2 regions of the Shewanella eurypsychrophilus genome follow, and region 1 is predicted to be linked to the other one. Evidence: predicted binding sites of a transcription regulator. Region 1 holds the regulator's gene; the other holds the start of a gene.
The links. The regulator MetJ, encoded in region 1, represses methionine synthesis genes. The targets are predictions, from matches to a motif close to TAGACGTCTAGACGTCTA.

Region 1 (15,719 bases):
GTATTAAACTGATAAAGAGTGAGTAACTCTTGCCCTTTAACCACTTCAAGATCAGCTAAGGGGACTGAAGCGACTATTGTCCCACGACGCCTACACATAGAACAATCACATCGACGAGGGTCCACTAAGCCTTCGGGTAAGGTTAATTTAAGCACAACTTCACCACAGTGACAGCTCGCTTTGTATCTATGTTTTACTTGTATCATTCTATTTTAACCCAAGTTAACGACTGCCATAATCAACGTCATAGGCTAGCGCTCTACACTCCAAATAAGCATAACAACCAGCATACCTATCATTACTGCATTCCATGATGACAAATCCATTGCCACCTAAGTTCTGAGTCTGATATTTAAGGTCGCGCTTAATAGAATACTTGGAAGGTTTAGCTGAGAGCAGTTCTTGCTGACATGAAGAAGCAACTAATAGCCCTAAATCCCTTGCTTGATAGCGCTGGATCTCCTCCACACTGTATTCGACAACTTTATCAGCGTTCGCAACGCTTTGAGCATGTTCAGCTAAATCAGGGCTGATATTCGATTGGAACCTAACCCCGCTACACGCCGTAATGCATCCAGATAAAATGAGTACGACTAGAATTCTCATGACATTCTTCCCTAAATATCTAATACCTAATACCAATCGGTATAAATGTTTGCTTGATCTAAAACTAACATGAAGTTTCGATAAATATCTAATTCCAGACAAAAATGCCCACTCAAAAGAGTGGGCATTCGAATTGTCACTTTATAGGTTTATAACCTAGCGGCTAAAATTTATCGCCCAGGACGTACGCCTAAGGTGTGACAAATGGCATAAGTTAACTCAGCACGGTTAAGGGTATAAAAGTGGAAATCTTTTACGCCTTCGCGGGACAACACCTTAACCATGTCGATAGCTACGTTAGCACCTACCATCTGACGAGTGGCCGGATCATCATCTAAGCCTTCGAACTGTTTGTGTAACCAGCTAGGAATAGAGACGTTAGTCATGCCAGCAAAGCGCTTAAGTTGCTTAAAGTTAGTTACCGGAAGAATACCTGGGACAATTTCGACATCAATACCTGCAGCAACACAACGATCGCGGAACCTTAAGTAAGACTCTACATCGAAGAAAAACTGGGTAATTGCACGGTTAGCACCTGCATCGATCTTCTTCTTTAGATTAATCAGATCTGCCTGGGCATTTCTCGCATCAGGATGCACTTCGGGATAGGCAGCCACTGAGATATCAAAGTCGGCGACTGAGCGTAGTAGACGTACTAAGTCATTAGCGAAACGAGTCGGCCTCGGGCTACCCTCGGGCAGATCGCCACGAAGCGCAACAATATCGCGAATACCAGTGTTCCAGTAATGTTTAGCAAGCTCTTTTAGCTCCTCATCACTTGCGTCGACTAATGTCAGGTGCGGCGCAGCAACCAGATCAGTCTCTTTCTGAATACGCTCAATAACCCCATGGGTACGGTCACGAACGCCAGAGTTAGCACCGTAAGTGACAGAAACAAATTTTGGATTGAGCGGCTCTAGTCGTCTAACTGAATTCCAGAGGATCTTTTCCATCTCAGGTGAAGCAGGAGGGAAAAATTCAAAAGAAACGTTAATATCACCATTCAGCTCAGCCAAGCTCTGGTTTAGTGATGTTGCATGTTGTGCATGATGAAAACCCATTTCTTATCCCTTTACGACACTTTACAAATTAGCTATCTAAACGCTCGCACTAGCGGTAATGGATACCTACTGTATAAGATACCTAGTACAAATCTTTTTAGACGTTTGGACGTCTATATGTCCATACTAGAGAAAATGAGATTGAAGTCAATAGCAAACAGGGGACTAAATATTAATAAGATATAATGAAGACGCGACGCTGTCGCTAGAGGACGCAGCGAAGCTGCTGCGAGGACGTGACTTCGTCACTGCGAGGATGCGAGGATGCGAGTTCGGCTATGAAACGCCTTCGAGTACGGGCTTCGCCCTCCGAGAACGGCAGAAAGCACCTCCGAGTACGTCGCTTTGCGACTACGAGGAAAAGAAAAGTCAGAAGCTTAAAAGCTTTTGATCTTACTCGCAGCCAGCTTGAAAAAAAGCTGCTACGAGAACGTGACTTCGTCACTGCGAGTTCGGCTGGAAAGCGCCTCCGAGGACGGGCTTCGCCCTGCGAGGACAAGATTTGGCTTTTATCTCGTAGCCAACTTGTTGGCGAACTCGAAGGGAACTTGTTCCCGTTCTCGTAGCGCAGCGCTCTCGCAGTGAGCCTGCGAACATACTCGAAGAAAAGCAGCTGCGAGAACGGCTGAGAAACGCCTTCGAGGACGGAACTTCGTTCCTGCGAGGACAAGATTTGGCTTTTATCTCGTAGCCAACTTGTTGGCGAACTCGAAGGGAACTTGTTCCCGTTCTCGTAGCGCAGCGCTCTCGCAGTGAGCCTGCGAACGAACTCGAAGCGCAGCGTCCTGCTTTATTCCTGCACCAAATCCCGACAAATCTGCGCAAGATCTGATTGCACAGCCGCTGCAGTCACTTCTCGTCCTGCACCTGGCCCTCTGATAATCAAAGGGTTGTCCTGATAAAAGACACTACGGATCACAAACACATTATCGCCTGGGGTCAGATTGGCATAGGCATGCTCACAATCGACCCACTCGATACCGACAGCGGCTTTTAGTTGCCCATCGACAACATCAAGCCCAGCGACATATCTCAATACCTTGTTTTGCTCTGCTGCGGCTTGAAACTGTTGCAGCATCTGTCCATCAAGTTCTGAGATCCGGCTTAAGAACTGATCTAATGGAATATCGGCTAAGTCCGCAGGCACTAATGAGTTAAGCTCGATATCTTCAAGCTCTATCTCATGACCTATCTCGCGAGCCAGAATAAGCAACTTACGCTGCATATCACGACCGGAAAGATCATCACGAGGATCTGGCTCAGTGATCCCTAAGCCCTTGGCTTCTAACACCAGTTCAGAGAAAGGTTTTTTAGCGTCATATTTCTCAAACAACCAGCATAAGGTTCCCGAGAAGATCCCGCCAACAGCCTCAATGGTGTCACCGCTGTTATGTAGGTCATTAAGCGCGTGCTGCACAGGTAAACCTGCCCCACAACTCGCATTATAGCGCCAGAACAGTCTGCGATTACCCAGTTGCTGTTTAAGTTCACGATAAAAAGCCAAAGGACCAGATCCCGCTAGCTTGTTCGCACTAACCACATGGATCCCACGAGAGAAAAACTCAGGGTATTGCAGAGTCAAATCGGCACTGGCACTGATATCTAAGGCGATGATCTCATCACAATCGAGCGCTTGTAACTGCTCAAACATATGATCATATAACCAAGGTGTAGCCTGTTGCTCAAATACCTCTTTCCAAGAATCTAGCTCGATACCTTCTTCTTTTAACAAAGCCTTCTTAGAGCTAAGTAGCCCTACTAGCTCAACGCTGGCTTCTAACTCTTTATTTAACGCGACGCAAGCTCGGCTAAACAGATCGATCCAGGCCTCACCAATATTACCAATACCCAATAACAACACACCGATGCGCTTACGCGGTCCAGCGCAGCGACGATGCACCTTCTGAGTGAGTAAATTGACTTGCGATGTTGGTACTAAGGTCACCAAACTTAAGCCATCTTTAAATAGCGGTCTGGCATCACGACTTAACAATCGGGCAAAGCCGCGTCGATAAAGCCCTGCATCGGCGCTCACTAACGCCACTAAGCCTAAATCATCTCTCTGACTTAAGTCTGAGATCCCCAGCGCTTCGGTTTCTAAAATTGCTTGAACCTGTTTCTGATTCTCGTGAGTAAAGGCAAGTTCGACGCAATTATGTGCCAGCTTCCAATGAGCAAGCGGCAACAGACCCGCCTCTTCGAGCAAGTCTGCTAGATTTGCAATATCACTGGCAATTCTGAAGGTAAATAGCGACACACTCGGAAGGTTTGTCACCACTGGCGCGCTAGCTTGAGAACTCTTAGGCGCGATGAGCGTAAAGTCAGTGTGAGATGCATAGCTTGAACGTACTGCCAGACTCACTTGGGTATCAAATAATGGCTGTAGTGAGCGGTTATGCAGTACTGGTGAGCCTAAGTGTGCTAAACGGTTAGCCTCATCTAAAGAGAGACTCTTAAGCAGCTTAGCATCGTTAATCTTGTTCGGATCGGCATTAAAGACACCTTCAACATCGGTCCAGATAGTCACACGTTCAATATCGGCTAAGCTGGCAATCAAGGTTGCACTGTAATCTGAGCCGTTACGACCCAATAGCAAGGTCTCACCGTGCCTGTTTGCACAGATAAAGCCTGTGATAATCAAACGCTCATTAGGGTGATTCGCAACTGATGCCTGTACGCGTTCGCGGGATTCATCGAGCCTGATTTGAGGAACGGCACCTTCATCGGCAATCAATAAGCTTCTTGCATCAATATCCGACGCCGCAACACCAGACTCTCTCAATAAGGCCGCGAGTAAACGCGCAGACCAACGCTCGCCGAAGCTCACCACTTCACTGCGTTTATATTCATTAAGAATATCTAATGAGAACAAACTAATTAATTGATATTTATCAATAGATAAGCGTTCCCTTAAGCTTCTTGCTTGCTCATTAGAGAGCAACTGTTCGATCAGATTCTGTTGAAAGCTAATCAGCACTTGTAGCTCTTCTTGCCACAACTGCTTAGTGTCTTTGAGTTCTAGTAGCTTATAAAGAAAATTAGTGCTCTTACCCGCAGCCGATACAACGACGAGATCATCGCTATTGCCGTGAGTGAGAAGGATATGAGCAACACGGCGGTAGCAATCTGCATCCGCTAAGCTAGAACCACCAAATTTATGCAAATGACAACGCGCCATCTTTAACTCCTATCTACCGAAATTAACAACTTGCCGCTGCGGCAAGTCCAGCTTCAATATCGGCAACTAAATCGTCGGCATCTTCGATACCCACTGAAAGACGGATTAGGGTCTCTTTAACCCCAGCTTCTGCTCGAGCCTCTGGCTCCATAGCTCTGTGAGTCATTGTCGCAGGAACCGCGACTAAACTCTCTACCCCACCTAAACTTTCTGCGACAGAAAACACAGATAATTTGTCAAGAAATGCTACCAGCTCATCTTCTCCACCTTTAAGCTCGAAGCTGATCATGGCACCGAAGCCTCTTTGCTGCTTAGCGGCAATCTCATGGCCAGGGTGATCGGCAAGACCTGGATAATACACCTTATCGACCGCATTGCTGTTAGTTAACACAGCTAAAACACGCTGAGCATTGGCTTGATGCTCACGAATACGCACCGCTAAGGTGCGAATACCGCGAAGGGTCAGATAGCTATCAAACGCCGACCCCGTCAGCCCTAAGGTATTTGACCACCAGTGAAGCAACTCGCCGAGTTCTGCATCTTTGGCTACTACGGCGCCACCAACCACATCGCTGTGACCATTGATGTATTTAGTGGTGGAGTGAATAACAATATCGGCGCCCAGTAGCAAGGGCTGCTGCAGAATAGGTGACAGGAAGGTATTATCTACCACAACTAACGCATCGACGGCCTTACAGGCTTTAGCGATCTCTTCGATATCAACCACTCTTAGCAGAGGGTTAGAGGGCGTTTCCAGCCAGACCATCTTAGGTTTTTGCGCTATCGCAGCATTAAGCGCTTTATTGTCAGTCTGATCGACAACGGCTAGCTTAAAGGCCCCTTTTTTGGCTAAGTTGGTAAACAGACGGTAGCTACCACCATAACAATCATGGGGTACCACGAGCAGATCATCAGGGCCAAGCAAGCTGGTCACCAATGTGATTGCTGCCATACCTGTGCAAGTCACAACCCCTGTCGCCCCTTTTTCGAGTCCGGCAATCGCATCACCTAAAATCGAACGGGTAGGATTACCTGAGCGGCTGTAATCAAAGTCTCTGGGATTCTTATGCCCATCGAAGGAGTAGTTAGTAGATAAATAGATAGGGGGCACCACGGCACCATGTTGGGTATCGGACTCAATCCCTTGGCGCACTGCAATTGTGGCTAACTTACGTTCGGTCATCTACTACTCCTAAACTATTTACTGAACACCATACTGACCACAAAAAGTGGAAAGAGATGTCTGGACGTCTAAATGTACCTAAGCGAAAGGCCAGCGTCAACCAGTTATAGCCGTTTAGACGTCCAAACTTGTAGAAATCTATTTGCAATTGTCATAAATAAGAGGCAATAATTTGACTGCACAATTTAAAGGGTTAAAATCTGCCCCGAATTTTGAATTTACAGGTGAGTCAATGACTGAGTGGAATGGCGATTACATCAGCCCATATGCTGAACACGGCAAGAAGAATGAACAAGTAAAGAAAATTACTGTGTCTATTCCCTTGAAGGTACTTAAGGTTCTTACCGACGAACGCACCCGCCGTCAGGTCAATAACCTGCGTCACGCCACTAACAGCGAGCTGTTATGTGAGGCATTTTTGCATGCTTACACAGGCCAACCTCTGCCTAACGATGATGATCTATCTAAAGATAAACCAGATACCATTCCAGCCGAAGTGAAGCGCTTGATGGATCAGATGGGTATCGAATGGGAAGATGTAGAGTAACCCTACTCACTTAACGCTTTACCAGTCATATACTAAGGATCGCCATGCGATCCTTAGTTGTTTTAGCAAGACATCGCCCAATATTGAGAGAAATCGCCGTGTTTGCAATGATAGATCCGACGACACTAGCGCTAGCCTCCCTTATCATCTTCTGCGGCGCGTTGACACAGAGCCTTATCGGTTTCGGTTTAGCCATCGTCGCCTCTCCCCTACTGTATATTGTCGATCCTGAATTGGTGCCTGCCCCCGTTATCATGATGGGTTTCTCTATCTCCTTGTTGACCCTATTTCGAGAGCGAGGCGCCCTTGAGTTTAATGGCTTGCAATATGCGTTACTTGGGCGAATACCTGGAGGGTTTATCGGTGCAGGGTTATTGATATATGCACCACAAGCCATTCTTGGGCTGGCTATATCGGGTATTGTTGCCACGGCAGTCATATTGAGTTTGCTGAAGCTCAACATAGCCGTGAATCGTAAGAGCCTATTTGGCGCAGGCATAATATCTGGTGTATTTGGCAATATCGCCGCTATCGGTGGCCCACCACTGGCAATTCTCCTTTCAGGAAAAGATGCCCGTCAGTTTAGAGCCGCCTTATCGGCTTTCTTTATCTTCAGCTCCATGATAGCTCTAGCTATTCTGGCAATCACTGGCTTACTGAGTATTAAGCACCTCTGGCTATCGCTAATGCTGCTACCCTCTGTAATTTTAGGTTACTTAGTAGCAGGAAGACTGGTTGGACGAATTGATAAAGATAGGACTCGCAAAGCAACACTCATATTATGTTCAATCTGTGCGACGGTATTGGCGGCAAAGTCGATAATGGAATTAGGCTAAGAGAAGGTACGAGTTCGGGCTTCGCCCTACGAGGACGCAGCAAAGCTGCTGCGAGGACGTGACTTCGTCACTGCGAGGACGGCCTGTGGCCTTCGAGTGCGGGCTTCGCCCTGCGAGGACGCAGCAAAGCTGCTGCGAGAAAAGACAGGCCAAAGGCTGCTACTCTTTGCTCGCAGCCAACTTGTTGGCGAACTCGAAGGGAACTTGTTCCCGCTCTCGAAGTGAGTTTACGAACTCATAGCGAAGCGGCCTCGCAGCGACGCAGTCGCGCCCTCGAAACTGCTCTTAAAAATGATATGACGTTTGTAAAACCCCGCCGATGGCATCGTCGCTACCTAGCATGCCAGTTAAGTCGAGATAAAATACTCGCCCGAATTCAAAGCCAGTGCCTAATGAGTAGATGTTAGCGGTATTATCTTTCATGTCATGGCGGTAACCTAGACGCAGTGCAAACCAATCTGTCGCCTTCAACTCTCCTCCTACACGCCAATACTGAGTACCACTAAACTCTTTAAAGCGTTTATGATCATTAAGATCTATATCCGAAGTTAGCGTAAGACTATCCCAGTCATAAGCCACACCAGCAGTAAAAAGAGGCTCAACTTGGTAGGTATATTTTCGGCCCTGGCTCTCTATGGTTTCAACATTTTGCTTGATAAGGTTGCGTCCAGACAAACCGACCGTTAAGCCAGATAGCGGCTCCATCGCAATGCCCACATCGACATTAAATGTCGTATCGTCATTGCGATACTGCGAGTCATCGAAATCACTAGAATCAAAGTTATTGGCACTCACCACGTAGTTATAAGTATCTATGCGTTGAAACTTAGGCGATACACCGATAGCAATAGGCATATTGACGATAGATAGTGGAAAACTTAACGCCACACCAAGATCCGACACCCCACCGGCAACCACAGCTCCTTGTGAATCTAAATCAGCGAGTACGGGTGGATTATTGGGATCTAATGCATTAAGACTATCGATATCAGACTCAGCGATTGCAGCGACTCCAATGGCATCAATATAGCTTTTATAAAACACTGCCATCGGCATTCTATGAGTAGGCAGCACGATTGAAAAGCCCAGGCCAGCACTGACATAGGCATTGTTATCTTTTAAGGATCCCAGATCGTTAACGAGATCATCTCTATGGAGATCGACTGCTACAGCATCACTCGCATTAATCGCAGCATCTAAAGCATCATAGGAGTCTTGCAGTGAATCAAACTTATCGATCATCTGATCGCTATCGGCGCCATCGGCACCTACAACGGGGAGTAACATGGCAAAATTATTGAACTTAGGCGCTTGGAGAGCAAGTAGAGCTGGATTGATAAATGCTGCACCTTCACGATTTGAAGAGGCCACACCAGCACCGCCCATAGCATCGCTTCGAGCCTCATAATATTGCTGACCCGCGATAGCCGTCAACGAAATGAGTATCGAAGAAAGTAAGAGTGCACAGCAGAGTGCGAGTTTGAGCATTTTCATCCATTCAGCCCTTATCTTTATTTTTATTTTCTGATGTTTACTCCTTCTCTTTTACTCAATAAAATTCAGCCTAGCGCTCTGAAATAAGTTCATTAAAGAATGTAGAGAGATGTAATAAACAGTCGAATTTAAAGATAGTCCAACATTCAGAATTGTGTACGATAAACGCTCAAAAAACCAACACTATTGGGTATTTATTTTGATCTTTTTTAAACAGCTGATATTTATCTGTTATTGATTAAATGCTAATACACGTAATCCCTAAAATGCTCGGCAGTAAAACTGACAAACTCCCTTAATAACGCAGGCTGGTATTTATCTTTATGGTAGAGAAGATAGAAGGGAGTATCGGCTATTTGCCAATCATCGAAAACTGACACCAATTGCCCCTTGTTTATCTCCTCAGCACAATAGACCTTAGGTAGCCTAACGATACCATTGCCCACTATTGCGCTATGCTTCATTGCTCTGCCATTACGACAGCGAAAAGCACCATTGATATGCACATCTAGCTTGCGATCTTTGTTGTCGATATGGAAAAATGACCAGTTATTGACTGAGCCGGTAATGCATTGATGAGCCTTGAGCGATTTAGGATCTTCAGGCACTCCTCTAGCTTCTAGATATTGAGGCGATGCTAACGTCAAATTGGTAATGTCCATCAGCTTACGAGCCACCAGCCCAGAATCTTCTAATTCACCCATCCTGAAAACCAGATCGAACTGATCCACCAGCAGATCGACCCGCTGACTGCTAAAATCTAACTCCACCGAGATCCCGGGATATTTTAAAATAAAATCATTAATTAAGCTCGCCACCACCTCTTCACCAAGATAGCCACCGACACAGTTAATCTTGATGCTTCCCTGTAGTCTCTGAGCATTATCAACAGCGATCTCCACTGCCTGATCAATGCTGTCTAAAGCAGCTCTACAGCGATTAAAAAATGCTGAGCCCTGCTCGGTCAGACGCTGAGCCCGCGTCGTTCTGGTGATCAGCGTTACCCCAAGGCAAGCTTCTAAATTCGTCAGCTGCTTCGAAAGGTGAGATCGTGAGCAATCCAGCTTCTCTGCCGCCCGAGTAAAACTTCCCAGCTCAGCAATCACGCTAAACGCCTTAATATCCGCTAGATTTATATCACTTTTACCCATGCTCAGCTCTCATCACAGTCATTTCGATCATTAGTATTAATTGGTCTTTCATCAATTGCTGACTAGATTTCGATAAAGGACCCGTACTCAATACTGGCTTAGCTTAGATTACTTTATTTGTAGTCACCTGGAAATAATCATGTTCTTTTTAAGGCATATATCAACAATGATTCTACTTCTATAATGCATGCAACTTAAATGAACGGCTTAAACATTCGCCGATCCCCCTTATTACTCAGTTACAAGGCATAAACAGATGAAACAACTTATCGTAATTACAGGCGCATCTTCTGGTATCGGTGCAGCAATGGCACAAGCATTTAGCGCTAAAGGCCACCCACTACTTTTACTCGCTCGTCGTGTTGAGCCAATGCAAGCATTGAAGCTTGAAAATGCACTGTGTATTAGTGTTGATGTGACTGATGCAACAGCAATGAAAGCAGCGATTGCGACAGCTGAAGAAAAATTCGGACCCGTTGGCGGCCTAATCAATAACGCTGGTCTTATGTTACTCGGCGCTGCCGATGTGCAAGATCCAGCAGAGTGGAGCCAGATGCTAAACGTTAACGTCATGGGTGTACTTAACGGTATTCACGCTGTTCTTGCTGGCATGAAAGCCCGTAAAACCGGTACCATCATTAACATCAGTTCTGTTGCGGGTCGTAAAACCTTCCCTAACCATGCCGCTTATTGTGCAACTAAGTTTGCCGTTCATGCCTTAACGGAAAATATCCGTGAAGAAGTGGCAATGGACGATGTACGTATGGTGACTATCGCACCGGGTGCGGTTGAAACGGCACTGCTTAGCCATACGACGAATGAAGAGATTAAAGCGGGCTACCAAGAGTGGAAAGAGTTTATGGGTGGCGTGATTGAACCTACAGCCGTTGCTGATGCTGCTGTATTTGCTTTCGAGCAGCCACAGAATGTTTGTGTACGTGAAATCGTATTAGCGCCAACACGTCAACAGCCGTAGAAAGTCATAGTAAACAAAGAGCCTGAACAGACTCTATATTTATTTAAAAACCCCAGTGTCATCTCTGATACCGGGGTTTTTCTTGGGCATAAAACTGAGTTTATACCAATCAGTATAAGAAAGTGAGCTACTCAGAGTTATTTTTGGCAAACTAATTCAAGGTGAATAGGTGATGGAATGGTGTTCCCTTGTGAATCTATTCAACGAAGAAGTAGGCAGCCAAAAACACTCCTGAAAGGCGAGTTTTAGCGCATCTGATGCTGTGTTAACGAGCTTAAACGTAGAATAACTATGCTCTTCACTCGTTGCCTTGCCTCTTAAGCGCTAAACTCTCGCTGAGCGGTCACATCTTTATACTGATTGGTATTGATTAAAATGTTGGCGGAAGCTCACGCAACAGGGAAAACCCTTGCTTCATATGACTGCCGGTAACCACAAAACCAATCAGCTGCTGCTCTTCATCGAAGGCTTTGGCCGTCATTCCCTCCCTGCTTGCGCTCACTTGCCAATTTGCATCGGCATTGGCGGTATTACCACTTAACTGCATGGGGAGACGCGGAGTCTTAACCTTAACCATCATAGGCGGTAGCGCCACATTACTGGCCTGACCGAGTAAGGTTTTTGCCAGCGCATTAGCACTCATCAGTATCGGCTGCAGAAAAGCCAGCACATTGCCGTCAATTTCGGCGCAATCCCCCAGCGCAAAAATATGAGGATCTGAAGTGCGCAATTGACGATCCACCACGATACCACGATTAGTTTTCAGTCCAGCTTCTGCCGCTAAACGAATATTCGGCCGCAGTCCCACAGCGCACACCACAGCATCCACTCGATAGTCATGACCGTTTTCAAGACTGATGGCGATAGATTCTTCTGCCTGTCGCAGACTTTCAACTTGGGTGCCCAGTTCTATCGACACCCCTTGATTGCCCAGAGACTGATAAAGTTGCGCAGAGACAAAATCGGGTAACAGACTCGGTAATAGTGCCTCTGCCCTGTCGGTTAATATCACTCGCTTATCCGCACTGGCCAAATCCATTGCGATCTCGGTACCAATCAGGCCAGCGCCTATCACCAACACAGATTGAGCCTTCTTCAGCTCGACCTCAGAGGCCGCATAATCCTCCAAGCCATTGAGGGTAATAATTCGCCCCATCGCGTCCCCCTGAAAAGGGGGCACTAGGGCCTTAGCACCTGTAGCCAAGATCAGTTGCTGATAAGCAATCGACTCACCATTACAGCGCAGCGTTTTTTGCCTCGCATCTATACTCTCTACCCGGCTACGACGCAACAGAGTGATGTCATAGGTCTTGGCAAACTCATCGGCGCTCATCTTAATCAGATCATTAGCCGACTGCCCTTTAGTGAACACATGGCTCAGATCGGGTTTCGCATAATCATCGCCACAGCTGGCGGTGATCACAGTGATCGCCTGTTGTGTATCTTGCCGGCGTAGCGTCTTCACTAACTGATAAGCGGCAAAACCACTGCCTATAATCACTATAGGCAGACTCATGCTGCGGCCTCTTTAGCAAGCGGTTCAAAAACAGCCTTTCCTAAACTACAGTCAGGACAAAGAAAATAGTCCGGCACATCTTGCCACTCAGTGCCTGGGGCGACATCTTGGTTAGGCTCTCCCAATGCAGGATCGTAGACCCACTGACACACAGTACATACCAGGCTCTGCCCTGCAAAATCCGTAGTACTGACGCTAGCCACTTCGGCTTGGCTGGCTGTTTCTGCTGGCTGCTTGGCTGGTATCACAGGATCATTGACTGCCGGTGTATTTTGTTTGGTATCGAGTGCTTGAAGGGGATGTAAAGCCCATTGGCGCGCGACCTCTTTACCATGCTCACGACATGCCAACAGCGCCTTGCCATCTGGCTTCCATTTAGTCTTCAACCCAAGCACTGTTTCAAAACCGGCATCGGTCAGACGAGTGTGGATACGGTCAACTGCACCACCGTTCCAACCGAAACTGCCGAAGGCGCCAGCCTTCTTATTCTTAAAACGTAGACCCGTGATCTCCTCCAGCATGCCGGCCACCTTAGGCATCATCACATTGTTCATGGTCGATGAGCCAACAAGTACCCCCTTAGATCTAAATAGGCCGGTCAAGATCTCGTTCTTATCGTGACGGGAAACGTTAAAAATTTTCACCGCAACTTGGGGATCGACATCATAGATCCCTTGCGCTATGGCATCTGCCATCATGCGAGTATTGTTAGACATAGAATCATAAAAAATTGTGATCCTGTCTTCCTGATATTCATCGGCCCATTCTAGATATTTATGAATAATCTGTGTTGCATCTTCACGCCACACTACGCCGTGAGCGGTAGCAATCATATCGACAGGCAAGTTGAAACTAAGTACTTCTTGGATCTTCGCGGTCACCAAGGGACTGAATGGGGTGAGGATATTGGCGTAATAGCGTAGACATTGATCCATCAGTTCAGTCTGATCGACCTCATCGTTAAATAGGCGCTCGTCACAGTAATGCTGACCGAAGGCGTCGTTACTGAACAGCACGGCATCCTCAGTCATATAGGTCATCATGCTGTCGGGCCAATGTAGCATTGGGGTCTCGATGAAGATCAATTGCTTACCGTTGCCCAGATCCAAGCTATCGCCAGTTTTAACGATATTGAAATTCCACTCAGGGTGATGATGATGCCCAGTAATAGAGTCGATGGCATTTTCGGTGCAGTAAATAGGTGTGCCTGGGATTTTTGCCAACAGTGCCGCCAAGGCGCCAGCGTGATCTTCTTCGGCGTGATTAATGACAATATAATCGATCTGTTTCAGATCGATCTCCAGCTCCAAATTTTGCACAAATTCATGACAGAACTTGTGATCGACGGTATCGATCAGTACCGTTTTCTCTTCTCGGATCAGATAGCTGTTATAGCTGGTACCCTTTTCCGTCTTATATTCAGTACCATGAAAATCTCGTACTTCCCAATCACGTTGACCGACCCATTGAATATTGTTCTTGACCTTAATAGCCATGGTAAAACCTCAAATATGCTTAAATTATTAAACTTGAATAGCCTATTGCACAAGCCGGGCCAAAGTTATAACTCACTATATTTAAAGTGTTTTACATTTTACCCACCGGGAATTAATGTCATAAGGACAATTAAAATAAATGTCCTTATGACATGGTGGTGTCATAAAGACATCTAGATTCAATTTGACTAGCGATGTCAAAACGACAAAGCCACAGATGAAATTACACTAGCCGTTAAAACCTTAACAACCTCCACATATCGACTATTACTTAAGTGATATAAAAATAGTGATTCAAATCTCATTTTTGACTTATCAATATTTAAATTAAATCGTGAAAATAAAACCAATAAAAATAAATATCATCTAATTCAATGGAATAACCCACAAATACCATTCATTAGATTTTTATTCATGATATTTTTATCAATTAGATTTTTATAATGAATAGTGATCAACATCAAGTTAACATCTACTCCATTTTGATAAGTTACGTAACAAGGCAGAACGGTTCTGCTAACAGTAAGTTAAGTCACGTACTCCGATGACTAAGGAAAAGATGATGAAACCGACAATAAAAATAGGCGCATGTATCCTACTCGCATTCTCATTTAGTGCTCAGGTATACGCAGCAGATGGGGGCAATCCTAAGAAGGGGAAGCACCTGTACAAGAAAGAGTGTAAATCTTGTCACAGCCAAGGTGACACAGCTGGAGAACTCACTCCAATGAGTAAGACCATGAGCCAGTGGGATCGCTACTTTAAGCGTCTGAAACATAAAGGCGATCAGGAAGCCTTCAATGCGCTGTCTAACAAGGATCTAAAAGATATTCAACAGTTCCTTTACGACCATGCGGCCGACTCGGACCAACCACAAACCTGCGGTTAATAGAGTTAACCATTAAGCACTAATCAAAGACTAATCAAGACAAATTTAAAAATATGGGGGAACTCCCCAGGCCTCCCATCAGCCTGAATTTGTTAACAGTTAGTCAGATTTTAATCAATAGAGATAAGGTCTGAAGCTTAATTAAGGCCCTAGCTCATGAGCGACTCGACAAGCACTAAAATTCGATCGAGCACTCCCAAGGAGATGTTATGAGAACCTTAATATCACTACTCGTTGCAAATGCACTGGCACTATCAGGATCGGTTTATGCCGGTGATACTGACAACCAAAAGATTGCCGAGCTGAAAAAACAGCTCGAAGATATCACCACTGAACTCGACGATATCAATGATCGTGTCGATAACAATGAACGTCACTCGGCACTCGACAGAATTCTTATCACGGGGGATTTTCGCACCAAAGCACACTCACTCCATTATCAAAATGTCACCTGGAACCCAGCGATAAAGGTGAATTTCAGCGACTTCGGCGCTAAGGCGATGTCGGGCACATTTGGTATGCCAAACGACCCGACTTCACCCTTGGGTAAGATGATGGCAGCCGATCCGAATCTAGCGGCAGCATTTCAGAGTGGTCAACTACAAGGGATCATGCCTTATGTCTTAGCACAGAAGACAACTCAAGATATCGATAACGATATCGATAACGATATCTTCTACACCACCAGACTCAGGCTGAACCTGAAAGCCAAAGTATGGGATAACGTCAGTTTTTCGGGGCGTCTGAGCATGTACAAAAACTGGGGCGACTCAACTGGTGTGCAGG
Region 2 (15,719 bases), 2.3 Mb from region 1:
CGCAGAAAGGCGTAGAACTTGGTGATTACGATGCATTTTTTTCAGCGTCTCATAATCTGAAACGCGACAATTACGCCGTTCAATCAAATACCTTCATAGAACAAGAGTGGAACTTTTATCTTAGAAAAAATAGCCATATCAAACCCAATATTATCGACATAAAATCGACAGCAAAGTTTGCGAGTAGGCAGCACTCTAATACGACTCACTGGTTACACCAAAACCAGTTTATGCTTGCCCATCAAGTCGAGTCTGTAGACAAGCTTGTCGAGCTCTTGTATCACAATCGCATCGATGCTGTTATGGAGAACAGTTTGTTATTTGAATCCGCTGTGACTCGGGCTGGTCTAACAAAGGATCAATTTATAACGGTTCATAACAAGAGTAAGCCTCTAGGTGTGTATTTTGGTAAATTGTTTCTAGCTAAGCACCCTGATTTTCTAGATAAATTTAATCAACATACAGCTAAATGTGCTTTCCCCCGAAATAAAAAAACAACGAATAAATAAATAACCTGCATTAATTTAATAATGTGAATTTATCTTGCAGGTAACACAAAATGTGCTGTTATCGGATTATGATCTGAAGATTCTGTCAACTTGGCCTCTGCTCCCTCAAATATGAGTCCTCGAAAGAAAAGGTGATCTAAAGGGTAGCCAAACACCCGCTCCCTTTCATCAATACCATATTGGGCTTCGATCAGATTAAATCTCTGGGCAAACTTATTTACGGTTTCCATCCTCTCTTCTCGCCAGGTATTAAAATCACCAGCGAGAATAATCGGTCCTTTATGTTCAGTAAGCTCAACGGCTAACGCTTCTAACTGTTTTTTATAGTGAGTCAAATTCCATTCAAAATTTATCCCATGTAGGTTGACCACGAGTAACTCTGAACCATTGGACAAGGGATAAATAGCAACAATACCAGATTTTGCAAATCGTATTAGCGGCTCAGTGGCGGTATAAGCGCAAACACGAGAAGCTGACACCTTTGATAAGTTCATCACTCCAAAAGCGGTGTCCCATAACCTGAAGGCGTGAGCCATTGCCACTTCGAGTACCGAGTTATGGATATAGTTTTTCAACTCTTGAGTTAAGCTCGCCTCTTGAAGTAACACCAATTGACTGGACTCATTCAAACTGGATAACAGCGTATCCCACCCTTCACGCTGTTGCTTGTAAATATTCCACACAGATACGTCCAATTGGCCGTTATCGTCTAATGCGCCGTTGGTTCTATGCTCTTCACACTGAAATAGGAACGTACCTTTATCGATATCTGTCGTCACCTTAGGATCGTTATTTGCCCATAAGGCTAATGATAGGATTAACAGAGCAATAAATACACATAGCAGATAGATGATACGGCGGTGATTAAAAGCCATTACGACTCCCTAAAAACTGGTGTTAGAACAGAGAAAATTGATGAAATAAACTGATTTAAATTGGCTCTTGATGCAATATACACAGTCACCCAATCGCTGAGATATCATTGCTTTGGGACATATAACATCAATAGGCAAGGAAACATGGACCAAGTTTACCAACTCATCACACTGCTTAGTGTACTTCTTTACTGGGTGATCATCATAGGGATCACCGTAAGGGTCGTGATCAGGAGACGCTCGATCGGTGTTTCATTTGCCTGGGTGATGGTCATTTACGTTATTCCTGTTGTGGGTATTGTTGCATACCTACTATTTGGCGAGCAAAATATCGGCCGCACTCGAGCCCTTCGCGCCAAAGAGATGTACCAACCCTACGCTGACTGGTTCTCACATCTGTTCACTCTTAGACAGTATCAGCCCACCATGCTCAGTGAGTATGCTCAAACTGTGGGGAAACTTTGTGAAAATCACTTAGGTATCCCCTCACTTGCTGATAATAGCTTGATGCTAAAGTCATCCCCGCAGGAGATCCTCACCTCTATCATCAAAGATATTGACAGCGCATCTGAATCTATCTACCTAGAATTTTATATCTGGCACCCAGGAGGTATGGCTGATGAGGTTGCCAACGCACTAATCAATGCTGCGCAACGTGGTATAGAAGTCAGGTTATTGCTAGATTCGGCTGGTAGCTATCAATTTTTTAGAAGCCAGTGGCCAAAAAGAATGCAAAGTGCGGGTGTTGAACTTGCGAGAGCCTTGAAAGTCTCTCCGTTAAGGGTACTGTTCAGACGTATGGATCTTAGAATGCACAGGAAGATCGTTATTATCGACAACATGACCGCATATACAGGTTCTATGAACCTGGTCGATCCGAGCTGCTTTAAGACCAATTCAGGAGTGGGTGAGTGGATTGATGTCATGGTGAGGATACAGGGAAGCAGCGTCCCCTTACTCAACGCGATTCAATCTTGGGATTGGGAGGTAGAAACAAATCAACGATTTCTGCCTAAACCACCAATCTGTAAACCCCACTCTATTGATGAGAAACTAGATCTCGTACAAGTGATACCATCTGGACCGGGAATGCCTGAAGAGATCATTCACGAAGTTTTATTGCAAAGCCTTTATCAAGCAAAGCATAAAATAGTGATCACAACGCCCTACTTTGTACCCAGTGAAAATCTACAAGTTGCACTTATTGCAGCAGCACACAGAGGGATATGTGTAAATATCATCATTCCAGATAAGAATGACTCATTAATGGTTGAATGGGCCAGTCGCTCATTTTTTAGTGAGCTATTAGAAGCTGGTGTTAAAATCCACAGGTTCAAAGGTGGTTTACTGCATACTAAATCTGTGGTCATTGATGAAGCGTTTAGCTTGATTGGTACCGTCAACTTGGACATGCGCAGTTTATGGTTGAACTTCGAACTCACCCTCGCAGTGGATGATCTCAAGTTCACACAGGAGCTAACTAGTTTACAGCAGGAATATATCGCAAACTCTTCATTAATAGATGCTCAACAATGGCATAAAAGACCAGTATATAATCGAATAACAGAACAGTTCTTCTATCTATTTAGTCCATTGCTATAAATCAGCCAAAATTTAAAAATGGAATAGTAATCACTATTTCAGCTCCTCAAAATCCAGGGCCTTGAACATAGGAAGCTGTTTAAGCAACCACCAAGACTCTGGATTTGTTCGTAGATATTGAACATGTCATATCGCCAGTAATAATGTGATTAACAATCGAATTGTATATCTAATGTGCAAACACTTGAAATGACACCTTTATCACTTGACCATTATCCATCTTTTGCGTAAAGTACGGCTCCGTTAAAGGAGAAAGCAATTAAGCCAGCTTAGTGAATCTTTTGACGATATTGGTGGCGTTAAACACTTTAAACATAACGAAAATTGGTGAGTTGGCTGAGTGGCTGAAGGCGCACGCCTGGAAAGTGTGTATGGGTTTATAGCCCATCTAGGGTTCGAACCCCTAACTCACCGCCATATTTAGATGAAGCCCCAGCAGAAATGTTGGGGCTTTTTCGTTTAGAAATATATATTTTTTGAGTCATGGGTTTATAGCGTATCAATGTAGGGTTCGAAGCCCTAACTCACCGCCAAATTAAGATGAAGCCCCAACAGAAATGTTGGGGCTTTTTCGTTTATAAATATATATTTTTTGAATCATGGGTTTACAGCGTATCAATGTAGGGTTCGAACCCCTAACTCACCGCCAAATTAAGACGAAGCCCCAACAGAAATGTTGGGGCTTTTTCGTTTCCAGCAAGTCGTCACTCGATAAAACACCTCAAGCGTAACGCAACTCACCTCTCGTTGAATGCCCATATCTTTATACCGATTGGTATTAGACTAACTGATCATATTGCTGGCGGATAAATTCTGCACTGTATTTAGTTTCAAGCTTACGCACGATAAAGTGGCCTCTGGCCATATCTTGGAAATGATCAATAAACAGAGTATTGATAGTCGCTCCGCCAATCGCACCGATAGCAGGTACAGCCTGAGCGGCGGCTTTTTGAGTAATTTGAATGCCAAAACGCTCTGCAATAATAGCCATGAAGCGCACCAGCACCGGAGCGGCTTTTTGTGCTAATCCATGCTTAGCCAGGTGTTCTGCTGCTTCAGCCGTCGCTTTAGCAAGCATGGACCGTACTGCAAAATAGCCAGAATCTGTTCCATCATCCTCCTTGCTACTTCCCCCAAGAGCAAACACTTGCAGACAAGCCATTTGAGTCTCAGGGCAATCAATCGACTCCCCTTCTGAACGTGCAATGTCTGCGATAGAGCGCAGCATAAGTGTGGTCGAAACCGGGAGCTCTACTGTGAGCGCTGCGAGCCCAAAGAAACCGCCAACGCCACCACTTAGGGCGACACCCAATTTATGCCATTTATTTGAAGCGTCTTCGCCAGGGGTATTTTTCATTGTATACAGCGCAGCTTGCGTGGCAGAGTTAAGCGCTGATTGAGTCACTTGGCTAATTTTTTCATTCCATTTAGCGGGCAACCTGTCGATTAGCATCTCGATTGGCGTACCCACAAAATCAGTCATTTTTGCCGCTAGGCCCGGATTTTCTAGCAGATGTTTCGCATGTTTGAGCTCTGTTAGATGCTCACTAGAAATTTGCATAATCATTACTCTCAAGACTGTAAAGGTAGAGCCGCTGTTAAGGAGTCAAACTGGTATTTGAGACTATAAACCTAAATCTATACTAGTGATAATTGTTATTTCATCAAGGGGGACTTTGTAAGACCAAAAATTTAACTTAAGTAGAAGTAATAATGATAAGAGTGGGGCTAGCGTTAATTTTTGCAGGATATACCTCTTAACCTGATTTCTGATTAAGAGGTATATTGTGTCTCGCAGAGACAGAGTGATCTTTGATCGCTACTTAGCTACTTAGCTACTTAGCTTAAATTTACTCACTTCTTGCGCCATGTTATTAGCATCGTTAAGTAATGCTTCGTTTAGCTCACTCAACTCATCAGCGACAGCTTGAGTATTGCGATAAGTTTCACTGATATTAAGTGCATTACGATTCACTTCTTCTGATACTGTCGATTGCTCATGAGTCGCTGCGGCAATTTGCTCATTCATGCTATCGATAACACCGACCTCAGATACGATTCTATCCAGCTCTTCACCGGCTTTTTGTGACTCTTTGACGCTTAACTCTGCTTGAGCTTTACCTTTCTCCATGGCCTTTACTGCAATCGAAGCACCATTTTCTAAACGCTCAGTCATGCTGCGAATATCTTCGGTGGAGGTTTGTGCTCTTTGGGCTAAGCTTCTTACTTCATCGGCTACCACAGCAAAACCTCTCCCCATCTCACCGGCTCTGGCAGCTTCGATAGCCGCATTAAGGGCTAATAGGTTAGTTTGCTCTGCAATACCACTAATCACACCAAGTACGCTAACAATGGATTGAATATCACTATCAAGCTCATGAATCGCTTTAGCAGCGTCATCAATTTCTACCGCCAGTAATTTAATACTCGCTCCCGTTTTACTGACTTCAATGCTGCCAGCTTTCGCTTCAATATTAGCAGCAGTTGACGCTTCTGAGGCACTTACTGCGTTATGAGCAATCTCCTGAACTGTGGCACTCATTTCGGTCATTGCCGATGCAACTTGCTCTGACTCGCTGTGCCCTATGGCAACATCTTTCTGCATTAAGGTGGCACATGTATCCATTTTCTCTGATGCCAGTAATAGACTGGTGGTATTGTCTCTGACCTTTAAAATGACATGCTCAAAGTCTATCATCATCAGGTTAAATGCCGTGCCAAGCTGGCCTAACTCATCGCTGGTATGTGTCTGTACTCGTAGACTTAAGTCAAAGTTGGTTTGTGCCTTAGTGACTGTGGTATGCATATGATGCAGAGTTCGATGCATATATCTGCCGACCAAAATCGACACGCCAAAAACGAAAACGCCCGACACTAACATCAGCAGCACTATGCTATACATTAAGCGGTTAGAGGCTGATAATTGCTTTTGTGTTTGCCCCATTAAAGATTTGGCTAGAGATTGTTCAAATTGACTCAGTAATTCAATACGCTTAGTTGACTGAGAAAACCAATTTTCTGCACTCTGCATTTGTATAGATTGCGCATTTTGATCGAAAACCACCTGTCGCAGCACATTGACATCGGTGACGGGTTTTGAATTTTGCAAACCTTGATAATCTTGCTTCACTTCATCATCCGCTAAGGCAATAAACCGCTCTTGATAGCTATTTTGCTCTGATACGAGTGTCACAAATTTAACGAATCTCTGTGAGTTGATATCTTGTTGTCCAAACATTGAACTCAATACCGCACGCTCTAAACCTGCTCGCTCTTTCATTTGTAGAAATGCACTAAACGATGCAGCTTGTATTGCGATCGTCTGACTGCCTCCCTCGTGCGCAGTTTGATCGACAATGCTCAATAGCTCCCTATTAAGTTTGCTATAAAACTTTACTTCGTCAGCAATTGTAATTGATAACTTGTCTACGCTATTTCTTATTGAATTTAGGCGTGAGAGTCCGTTATTAACCTCGGATAATTGATAAGTAAACACTGAGGGTAAATCGTGAGTAGAGATAAAAGATTTGAATGTCCGGATCTGTTTATCGGTAAGACTTCTTTGAGCTGGCAGCTGACTTATAAACGCTTGTCCTTGTGCACTAAGAAAGCCTGCGCTCATTCCGCGCTCTTTTTGCAACTCATGAACAAGTGCACTGTTCACACCTGCCAATTCACTCAACACTTCGACTTTAGCTAAACTTTGGCTAAGTTGAAACTGGTTATACACAATGGAAAGGCCAAAAATAATGCAACCCAAAATGGGCGGTAAGATAACAATAAGCAGTTTATTTTTTATTGTAAGATTTTCGATCCATCGAATTTTCATAAGCGATATCCTTAAACGATCTAATTAGAATATTATGGCTAGAGTGTAGTTAGTCCCTATAACTTACTGAACCATAAAATGACAAAAAGCCCTCAAATTGAGAGCTTTCTTATTCTACATCAAATAAGGCGTGACTTAGGTCAAAGTTTGTATCATTTCTTTTAAGTGAAGCGCTTACGCGTTACCTTTGACTTTCATATTGAGTTCAGCAGCAAAATTAAGCATACGGTTGAGTGGGATCAGCGCACCTTCACGTAAATCGTCATCAACAAAGATTTCATGCTCGCTGGTGTCGATAGCCATTAATGATGACTCGATAGCTTGCAGTCCATTCATCGCCATCCAAGGACAATGTGCACAACTTTTACAGGTTGCTCCGTTGCCACCCGTTGGTGCTTCAATTAATAATTTATCTGGCGCAGCTTGTTGCATCTTATAGAAGATGCCTCTATCAGTCGCCACGATAAATGTGTCATTTTCCATCTGCTGCGCAGATTTGATCAGCTGGCTAGTAGAGCCGACTGCATCGGCGAGTTCAACAACACTGGCTGGTGATTCGGGGTGAACCAAGACAGCAGCATTAGGGTGTAACAGTTTTAATTCGCGTAAAGCTTTCGCTTTAAATTCGTCGTGAACAATACAATCACCTTGCCACATCAGCATTTCAGCACCCGTTTGCTTAGCGATATAGCTGCCTAAGTGGCGATCTGGACCCCAGATGATTTTTTTTCCTTCACTATCGAGATGCTCAACGATCTCCAGTGCAATACTCGATGTAACCACCCAATCAGCACGTGCTTTAACGGCAGCGGAGGTATTGGCATATACAACCACGGTATGGTCTGGATGAGCATCACAGAAATCACTGAAGGTATCGATGGGGCAACCGATATCCAGAGAGCAAGTTGCCTCTAACGTCGGCATGAGTACAGTTTTTTCCGGGCTAAGTATTTTTGAGGTTTCCCCCATAAATTTAACACCCGCAACAATCAAGGTTTTCGCCGGATGATCACGCCCAAACCTAGCCATTTCTAAGGAGTCTGAAACGCAGCCACCCGTTTCTTCTGCTAACGCTTGGATCTCAGGATCGGTATAATAATGAGCCACTAGCACTGCATTTTTTTCGATTAAAAGCAGCTTAATACGGGCCTTGTATTTGCCTTTTTCGATCTCGGATAATGGAAGCGGTTTAGGTGGAAAAGGATACTGAATATCTGCAATTTGTGGGGCTGACTGACTCATCTTTAAACCAAGGCGGATTTCTTATTAGCGAGATTATACGTAAATATGATTGAAAAATTAACTAAAAATGAGCAGTAGCTCGTAAAAAAGAGCGCAAATGCGCTCTTTTAATCAAACCGAAGGGTAAATTAAGGTTATTGCATTGCAAGTAACATCTCTTGAGGTTGCTCAAGATACAGTTTCCATAGATTACAGAAGCGTGCGATTGTGCCGCCATCAATAACACGGTGATCGCCTGACCAACTTACCTGCATGATTTTTCTGGCTTCGACTTCACCATCAGTATTGAACCTGGGTAAGGTTTGCAACTTGCCTAATGCTACAATAGCCACTTCAGGCTTATTGATGATTGGGGTAGCCACGGTCCCACCGAGCGCACCGATATTCGAAATAGAGACACTGCCTTGTTTTAGATCATTTGGACTCACACGACCGCTTCGAGCAGCAGTTGTGAGACGCGTGATCTCTCTGGCTATCTCGAGTATCGACTTATCCTGCACATCTTTAACATTAGGTACCAGCAAACCCACTTTAGAATCGACAGCCATACCTATGTTGTGACTTGAAAGGTAGGTCAACTCGGTACAATCGGCATTCACTCGGCTATTGATCACTGGGAATTGTTTAATCGCTAATGAGAGTGACTTCATAAAGAATGGCATCATGGTAAGCTTAAGCTCATCACTTGAGTACTTCTTCTTCATGCTTTCGCGTAGCAACACAAGCTCAGTGAGGTCAATCTCTTCACAATAGGTAAAATGAGGAATGGTCGACACTGAGTCAGTCATCATTTTGGCCATCACAGCCTGCACGCCACGAATGGGTTCGACTCTATCTTGGCTCTGTGCTGTCGCTTCTTGCGCTACAACAGGCTTACTGACTTGGCTGACATCACTTGCTGAACTGACAAGTTTAACATTAGAGACTTTGCCCGACTGATGAAGCTCGATATCGTCTTTATATACACGACCATTTTTACCAGAGCCTTTCACTGCGGCAATATCGATATCTAGTGCTCTTGCCATGCGTCTTACAGCTGGGCTAGCAAGTGCTTTACCTTGAGCGACAGGTTCACTTGTTGCGCTATCACTTGAACTCAAAGATGCTATATCTACTTTAGTTGATTGAGTTTGTTCCACCTCTTCGGACTCAACTTCAACCGCAAACAATGGCTGATGAACTTTCGCCAACTGCCCCTTACGATAATGTAGTTTGACTATCTTACCCGCCTTAATAGCCGGGATTTGTACCAGAGCTTTATCGGTCATCACGTCTGCGATAGGTTGATCTTCAATGACAATATCACCTTCATTAACGAGCCATTCAACCAGCTCACACTCGACAATACCCTCACCAATATCGGGAAGTAAAAACTCCTCGACTTGCAGATGGCTCACTGCTGTTGTGATGCCTATATCAGCATTTTTTTGCATTGAATTTTTTTCATTGAAATCATGCTCACTTGCTACTGAATCATCAATTTCAATATCATCACTTGCATCTAACTGTGATGAACCATTGATATCAACCGAATATAAAGGAGCATGCACTTTGGCTATCTCGCCCTTCGCATAGTGAAGTTTTTTGATGACACCGCCATGGGGTGCTGGTATTTGGACCAACGCCTTATCTGTCATCACATCGGCAATGGGCTGATCTTCAGTCACTATATCGCCTTCACTCACCAGCCATTCAACGAGCTCACACTCTACAACCCCTTCCCCGATATCGGGAAGAATAAATTCTTTAATCATGCCTGACTCCTAAAAGTTAACCGATGCTTTAATCGCTTCGAATGTCTTCAGCGCGTCAGGCATATATTCTTTCTCATGGATTAAAGGGTATGGTGTATCGAGTCCACAAACTCGGGAAATTGGAGATTCAAGATGAAGGAAACACTCCTCTTGTATCGTTGCTGCAATTTCACCTGCAAAACCACCTGTGAATGGTGCTTCATGGTTTATCAATAAGCGACCGGTTTTTTTCACCGAAGCCGCTACGGTATCCATATCCCAAGGTGCAAGCGTTCTTAAGTCAATGACTTCACATGAGATGCCTTTCTTCGCCGCCATATCAGCAGCATTTTCGATGATCTCCATCTGAGCACCCCAGGCAAGTAAAGTGATATCAGTCCCTTCTGTTACCACTTCAGCTTTACCCAACTCAATCTCATAGTCTTCATCAGGGACTTCACCGACATTGGCACGATACAAGCGTTTTGGTTCAAAGAAAATGACGGGGTTATTGTCACGAATCGAAGCAAGTAACAGTCCCTTTGCTTGATATGCATTACGGGGCACAACGACCTTTAGACCGGCTGTTTGGGTAAAATAAGCCTCTGGGGACTGAGAGTGATAATGCCCCCCTGCTATCCCACCGCCATAAGGCGTTCTAAACGTGACACCACCGACGTTAAACTCATTACCACTGCGATATCTGAATTTTGCCGTTTCGTTGATGATCTGATCGATTGCAGGAAAAATGTAATCGGCAAATTGGATTTCAGCAATAGCAGTCATGCCATTAGAGGCTAAGCCATTAGCGAACCCTGCAATCCCCTGTTCGGTAAGAGGCGTATTGAAACAGCGTTCATTACCAAACTTTTCCAGTAAACCGGACGTCGCACGAAATACACCACCGAAATGCCCCACATCTTCACCAAATAGCACTGACTTGTCATCTGTTTCCAGCGCAGTACTCAGGGCGTCGTTGATGGCTTGTAACATATTAATCTTAGCCACGGCTTAGAGTCTCCCTTTGCTATTTGGATAGGAATCTGGGTATTTCTTGATGTGTTTTTTTAACGACTTTAACTGTTGCTTTAAACGAGGTGTAGGCGTGTCATACACATCTTCAATTAAGGTGTCGAGCATACACAGTGGACGCTTTTCGGCAAGCTTAAGCTCTTTTAGCACTTCTTTACGATATTTATCGTACATTTCAATATCTTGCTTTTCAGTTAACCAACCTTTGTTGATCATCCAAAGCTTGAAACGTTTGACTGGATCATGCTGCTGCCATTTAGCTTCTTCATCTTTTGAGCGATAACCCGATGGGTCATCGGAAGATGAGTGTGCACCGAGGCGATATGTCATTGCTTCGATGAGTACCGGCTTATTATTTTCAACGGCGTAAGCGCGAGCCTGTTGAGTTGCAGCAAGGACCGCAAGCATGTCGTTTCCATCAACACGAATAGTGTGCATGCCATAACCGGGACCACGACTGGCGATACCGTTACCGGCAAACTGCTCAGTCGTCGGAGTAGAAATAGCGTAGCCATTGTTGCGACAGAAAAATATAGTCGGTGAATTCAGCACAGCAGCCATATTTAAGCCTGCATGGAAATCTCCTTCAGATGCAGCACCTTCACCGAAATAACAGATGGCGATATTGCGCTTACCTTGCATCTTAAAACTGTAACCGACACCTGTTGCCTGGGGAATTTGTGTCGCTAGCGGTGATGAAATGGTTTGGTAATTAAGCTCAGCACTGCCGTAATGGATCGGCATCTGTCGGCCTTTACCCAAATCCTCTTCATTACTGAATAATTGATTCATAAACTGTTCAGTAGTGAAACCACGATAGCGAATGGCTGCATGTTCACGATACTGAGCTAAGATAACATCTTCATCGTCTAATGAAGCGGTACTGCCTATGATTGATGCTTCTTCACCGGTGCAGGTCATGTAAAAACTGATCCGGCCCTGTCTTTGTGCCCCAAGCATGCGCTCATCTAGCACACGGGTGAAAACACAAGTATCGTAAATTCGATGAGCGAGTGCTTCATCAATGGCTGGCAGTACTGCTTCTTCGTATACGGTACCGTCTGCTTGCAATACTCTAAGGATGGGGATGTTAACCGATCCCTTATTTAAAAAACTGACGCGGTGGACAGTGTCATTATCGCTTGTTGCGTTGCTCATACTATTCTCTTATCAGCTGAGTGCTTTATTCTGTGTTGATCTCTCTGTCGAGCCGATCAGCATTTGTTGTAATACGCGGGAAGGACATTACGTTAACGTAAACGTGCAAGCAACCGTTCTAAACGGCTTATCAAAAACTAACGATTGCTTAATGCGTATGTTTAGCTTTACAACCCGCTTGGAAAACACGCCAACTAGGCGATGTTATCAGTGCTGGCAGGTTTTAAACATAAAACGGTTCTTTGTCCTACGGGGACTTTGGCATTAGGGAAAACAATAGCCTCGACATCGTGCTCAACCTTGATATCCATGCCTCCCTCTTTTGCTAAAATGTAACCTCTCGGGAATGCGGTGAAGTTCTCAACATCATTGGCAAAGGTAAATTCAAAATCATCGAAGCCTTTATTGATCGCACGGCATACCTGATAAAGGTTAACTTGAGTCTCATCAAATTTATTCAAACCTAGTGGTGCATCGGTAATTAAACGATTTAGCATCTCTTTCAAGGCAATAAATCGAGTCATATCATTTTTGCCGAAGGGTAAGACTTTACCCAACTCGATGGTAAATGCATCGGCTTGATAATTCTTTGAAGAGTAATAACTGAACGTCGTGGTGGGTTCATGATGAAATAACACTGTGTCTATGCCGCAAGCTTCCAGAAACATGATCTGCTCAGCACTGTACTGACGCCCAGGCCGGTATGGGTAGATCGCGAACTTTTCATGTTTAGAGGCACGAATAGCCGTATGAAGATCATAATGGATCCGCTGCATAGGCTTACTTTTAGTGCTGAAAAACGTATCAACATATTGCTCTAATTTCTTAGCGCGGATCCGTTCTGGATTGGTTAACCCTTCGCCAGCCGAGTGGGCACCGTTAAATAGACGATTAAGGTTTTCCTCGATAAAGCGGGTACCATTAATGATGGCTGGCGGATTACCAAATAAGAATAATACTCTTTGTTTTGCAATGATCTTTTCTTGTAAGAGTTCTTTGATCAAGGCATTACAAAGTTCTATCGGCGCGGTTTCATTACCGTGTACAGCACAAGAGAGAACGATATCCTTATGCTCACTCGAACCAGCAGCAATGCTCCTTGGTTCGAACACAATCACACCTGTATCCCATACTTCGACTTGCGTATGTTCACCAATAGAGAAAGTACCACCCTCTTCAAAATACTGTGGGTTGTCTAATGTAAACTTCAAAAAGTCTTGTGACTTGATTAGCGCTTGTAGCACAAAATTCTCCTTAATTATTCTTATTACCTAATGGCACTCTTTCTGGTGCGTATCTGAGTAAGATCCTTTAATTTTTTACGAAAATCTATTAACCAGAATAGTACCACTTAACCTACACGTCAGCTATTTATCAGCTCATCAAATAATATCTTTACGCTTTTTAACTTTCTCTGTTGCATATTATTTTCAGAAAGCTCACAATGAAGACGTCTAGCCATCCAGACGGATATCTAGTAACAATGCATCTGGTAATAGACAAGATTATAAAATTCGTTTTGATAGTAATTTAGTAGTAATAATGAGGTAACTATGGCAATAGCAACATTTGGCGCAGGCTGTTTTTGGGGTGTGGAATATTTTTTTAATCAGATCTCAGGTGTCAAGCAAACTCGTTGCGGCTATATGGGTGGCAATGATGCACTCAAGAGTTACCAAGAGGTTAAAGCTGGTGAAACTGGCCATGCAGAAGTGGTGCAGGTTGAATATGATGAAACGCGAGTATCTTTTGATGCCTTATTGGATATATTTTGGCAGAACCACAATCCAACGACCTTAAATCGTCAAGGTGACGATATAGGCAATCAATATAGAAGTGCAGTTTTTTTTCATAATGAACAACAACAGCTCATTGCAGAACACGCTAAATTACACCTCGCTAACAGTGGTAAGTGGGGAGAAAAACAGATAGTCACTGAGATAGTCCCTGCTCTGGTTTTTAATTGTGCTGAAGAGTACCACCAGAATTATTTACTCAAGAATAATTTACCTAGCTGCCACATAAGCTTTTAATGAAGTACCTAGGATCTAGATCCTAAAACCTAGGCAACTAAGCAACTAAGCAACTAGGTACTTATTCATTTTAGGATAGTATCCTATCTATAATCGATTGAGCCTCATTAATCACTTGCTCAAGATGCTCTTGGCTGATAAAACTTTCGCCGTATATCTTAAACAGTGCTTCAGTACCAGATGGTCGAGCGGCAAACCAAGCATTGTTGGTGACAACTTTTATCCCGCCAATATTAGCCTGATTACCGGGTGCCTTGGTCAACACGCTAAGTATTACCTCGCCAGCAAGAACCTCTGTTCCTAATGTCTCTGAGTTCACTTCTTGCTTAAGCACCTCGGTAAACCTGGCTTTTTTATCTGCTTCTACCGGACTGTCAACACGCTTATAGAAACTCTCACCGTGTAAAGTTACCAGCTCCTGGTATCTTTGAGCCGGACTCTTACCTGTAACAGCCAGTATTTCAGCAGCAAGTAGCGCTAAAATAAATCCGTCTTTATCGGTACACCAAGTCGTACCATCACGGCGTAAAAAGGCGGCGCCAGCGCTCTCTTCGCCACCAAAAGCCAGTGTGGCATTAGCAAGACCATCAACAAACCATTTAAAACCTACCGGCACTTCGCTCATCTGCTTGCCATGTTGCTGGCAGACTTTATCTATCATCGCACTCGATACTAATGTCTTGCCAATAATTAAACTGTCTGACCATTGGGGTCTATGAGTCACTAAATAATCAATGGCGACCGCGAGAAAATGATTAGGATTCATTAAGCCAAAGCCTGGACACACGATCCCATGTCGATCGTAATCGGGATCATTACCGACGCAAAGATCAAATTTATCTTGTTGCTTTAATAGACCCGTCATCGCGTATGGAGAGGAGCAGTCCATTCTAATTTTGCCATCTTTATCAAGAGGCATAAAACTAAAGCTGGGATCGATACTGTTATTCACTAGCGTGATATCCAGTCCATAACGCTCTGCAATGGGTTTCCAATAGTGAATACCAGAGCCTCCTAGTGGGTCTACCCCCATTGAAATTCCGGCATCAGCAATGGCTTTCATATCAACAACAGATGCTAAGTCATCAACATAGGGAGTAATTAAATCTTGAGCATTGACCAATGAAGACTCGATTGCCTGGGCAAACTCAATGCGGTTAACCCCCTGCAGATTGTCTTTGAGATAAGCATTCGCTTTATCTTCAATCAATTTTGTTATCTCACCTTCGGCGGGTCCACCATGAGGAGGATTATATTTAATGCCTCCATCCTGAGGTGGATTATGTGAAGGTGTAACAATCAGACCATCAGCTAGCCCTGTATGACCGTCCTTAGGGGCTTGATTCAACATTATGATGGCGTGTGACACGACTGGTGTAGGGGTGAAACCATCTTCTTTATGAATGATAACGTGAATATCATTGGCCACTAAAACTTCAATAGCACTCACAAATGCCGCTTGAGATAACGCATGTGTATCAATACCCAGAATCAGAGGGCCGCAGATACCAACACTTGTTCTATAGTCGATCACAGCTTGGGTGATAGCCAAGATATGATCTTGATTGAAACTGGCTTTTAACGAGCTTCCACGATGACCTGATGTGCCAAAGCACACTCTCTGTTCATTGATAGATACATCGGGGCTGATGGCAAAGTAATGGCTCATCAACTTGGGAATATTCACCAAATCCTCTTGGTGTGCA

Region 2: a site for MetJ is predicted at 13,428-13,445, ahead of msrA (peptide-methionine (S)-S-oxide reductase MsrA). Genes of this name have one in related genera too.

The regions. Positions count from the first base shown of each region.
Region 1 covers NZ_CP045503.2:728,185-743,903, reverse strand. The annotation lists gene FM038_RS03005 (GFA family protein) at 1-206, opposite strand, end outside; gene FM038_RS03000 (hypothetical protein) at 223-606, opposite strand; gene metF (methylenetetrahydrofolate reductase) at 777-1,667, opposite strand; gene FM038_RS02990 (bifunctional aspartate kinase/homoserine dehydrogenase II) at 2,458-4,845, opposite strand; gene metB (cystathionine gamma-synthase) at 4,868-6,028, opposite strand; gene metJ (met regulon transcriptional regulator MetJ) at 6,261-6,575, shown strand; gene FM038_RS02975 (sulfite exporter TauE/SafE family protein) at 6,674-7,411, shown strand; gene FM038_RS02970 (conjugal transfer protein TraF) at 7,697-8,905, opposite strand; gene FM038_RS02965 (LysR family transcriptional regulator) at 9,151-10,056, opposite strand; gene FM038_RS02960 (SDR family oxidoreductase) at 10,313-11,032, shown strand; gene norW (NADH:flavorubredoxin reductase NorW) at 11,403-12,548, opposite strand; gene norV (anaerobic nitric oxide reductase flavorubredoxin) at 12,545-14,044, opposite strand; gene FM038_RS02945 (c-type cytochrome) at 14,604-14,933, shown strand; gene FM038_RS02940 (DUF3373 domain-containing protein) at 15,143-15,719, shown strand, end outside.
Region 2 covers NZ_CP045503.2:2,980,320-2,996,038, forward strand. The annotation lists gene FM038_RS12585 (substrate-binding periplasmic protein) at 1-509, shown strand, start outside; gene FM038_RS12590 (endonuclease/exonuclease/phosphatase family protein) at 539-1,384, opposite strand; gene cls (cardiolipin synthase) at 1,529-2,986, shown strand; tRNA gene FM038_RS12600 (tRNA-Ser) at 3,313-3,403, shown strand; gene FM038_RS12605 (EcsC family protein) at 3,765-4,547, opposite strand; gene FM038_RS12610 (methyl-accepting chemotaxis protein) at 4,818-6,815, opposite strand; gene nadA (quinolinate synthase NadA) at 6,990-8,057, opposite strand; gene FM038_RS12620 (dihydrolipoyllysine-residue acetyltransferase) at 8,192-9,811, opposite strand; gene FM038_RS12625 (alpha-ketoacid dehydrogenase subunit beta) at 9,821-10,798, opposite strand; gene FM038_RS12630 (thiamine pyrophosphate-dependent dehydrogenase E1 component subunit alpha) at 10,802-11,980, opposite strand; gene astE (succinylglutamate desuccinylase) at 12,175-13,224, opposite strand; gene msrA (peptide-methionine (S)-S-oxide reductase MsrA) at 13,534-14,013, shown strand; gene pgm (phosphoglucomutase (alpha-D-glucose-1,6-bisphosphate-dependent)) at 14,084-15,719, opposite strand, start outside.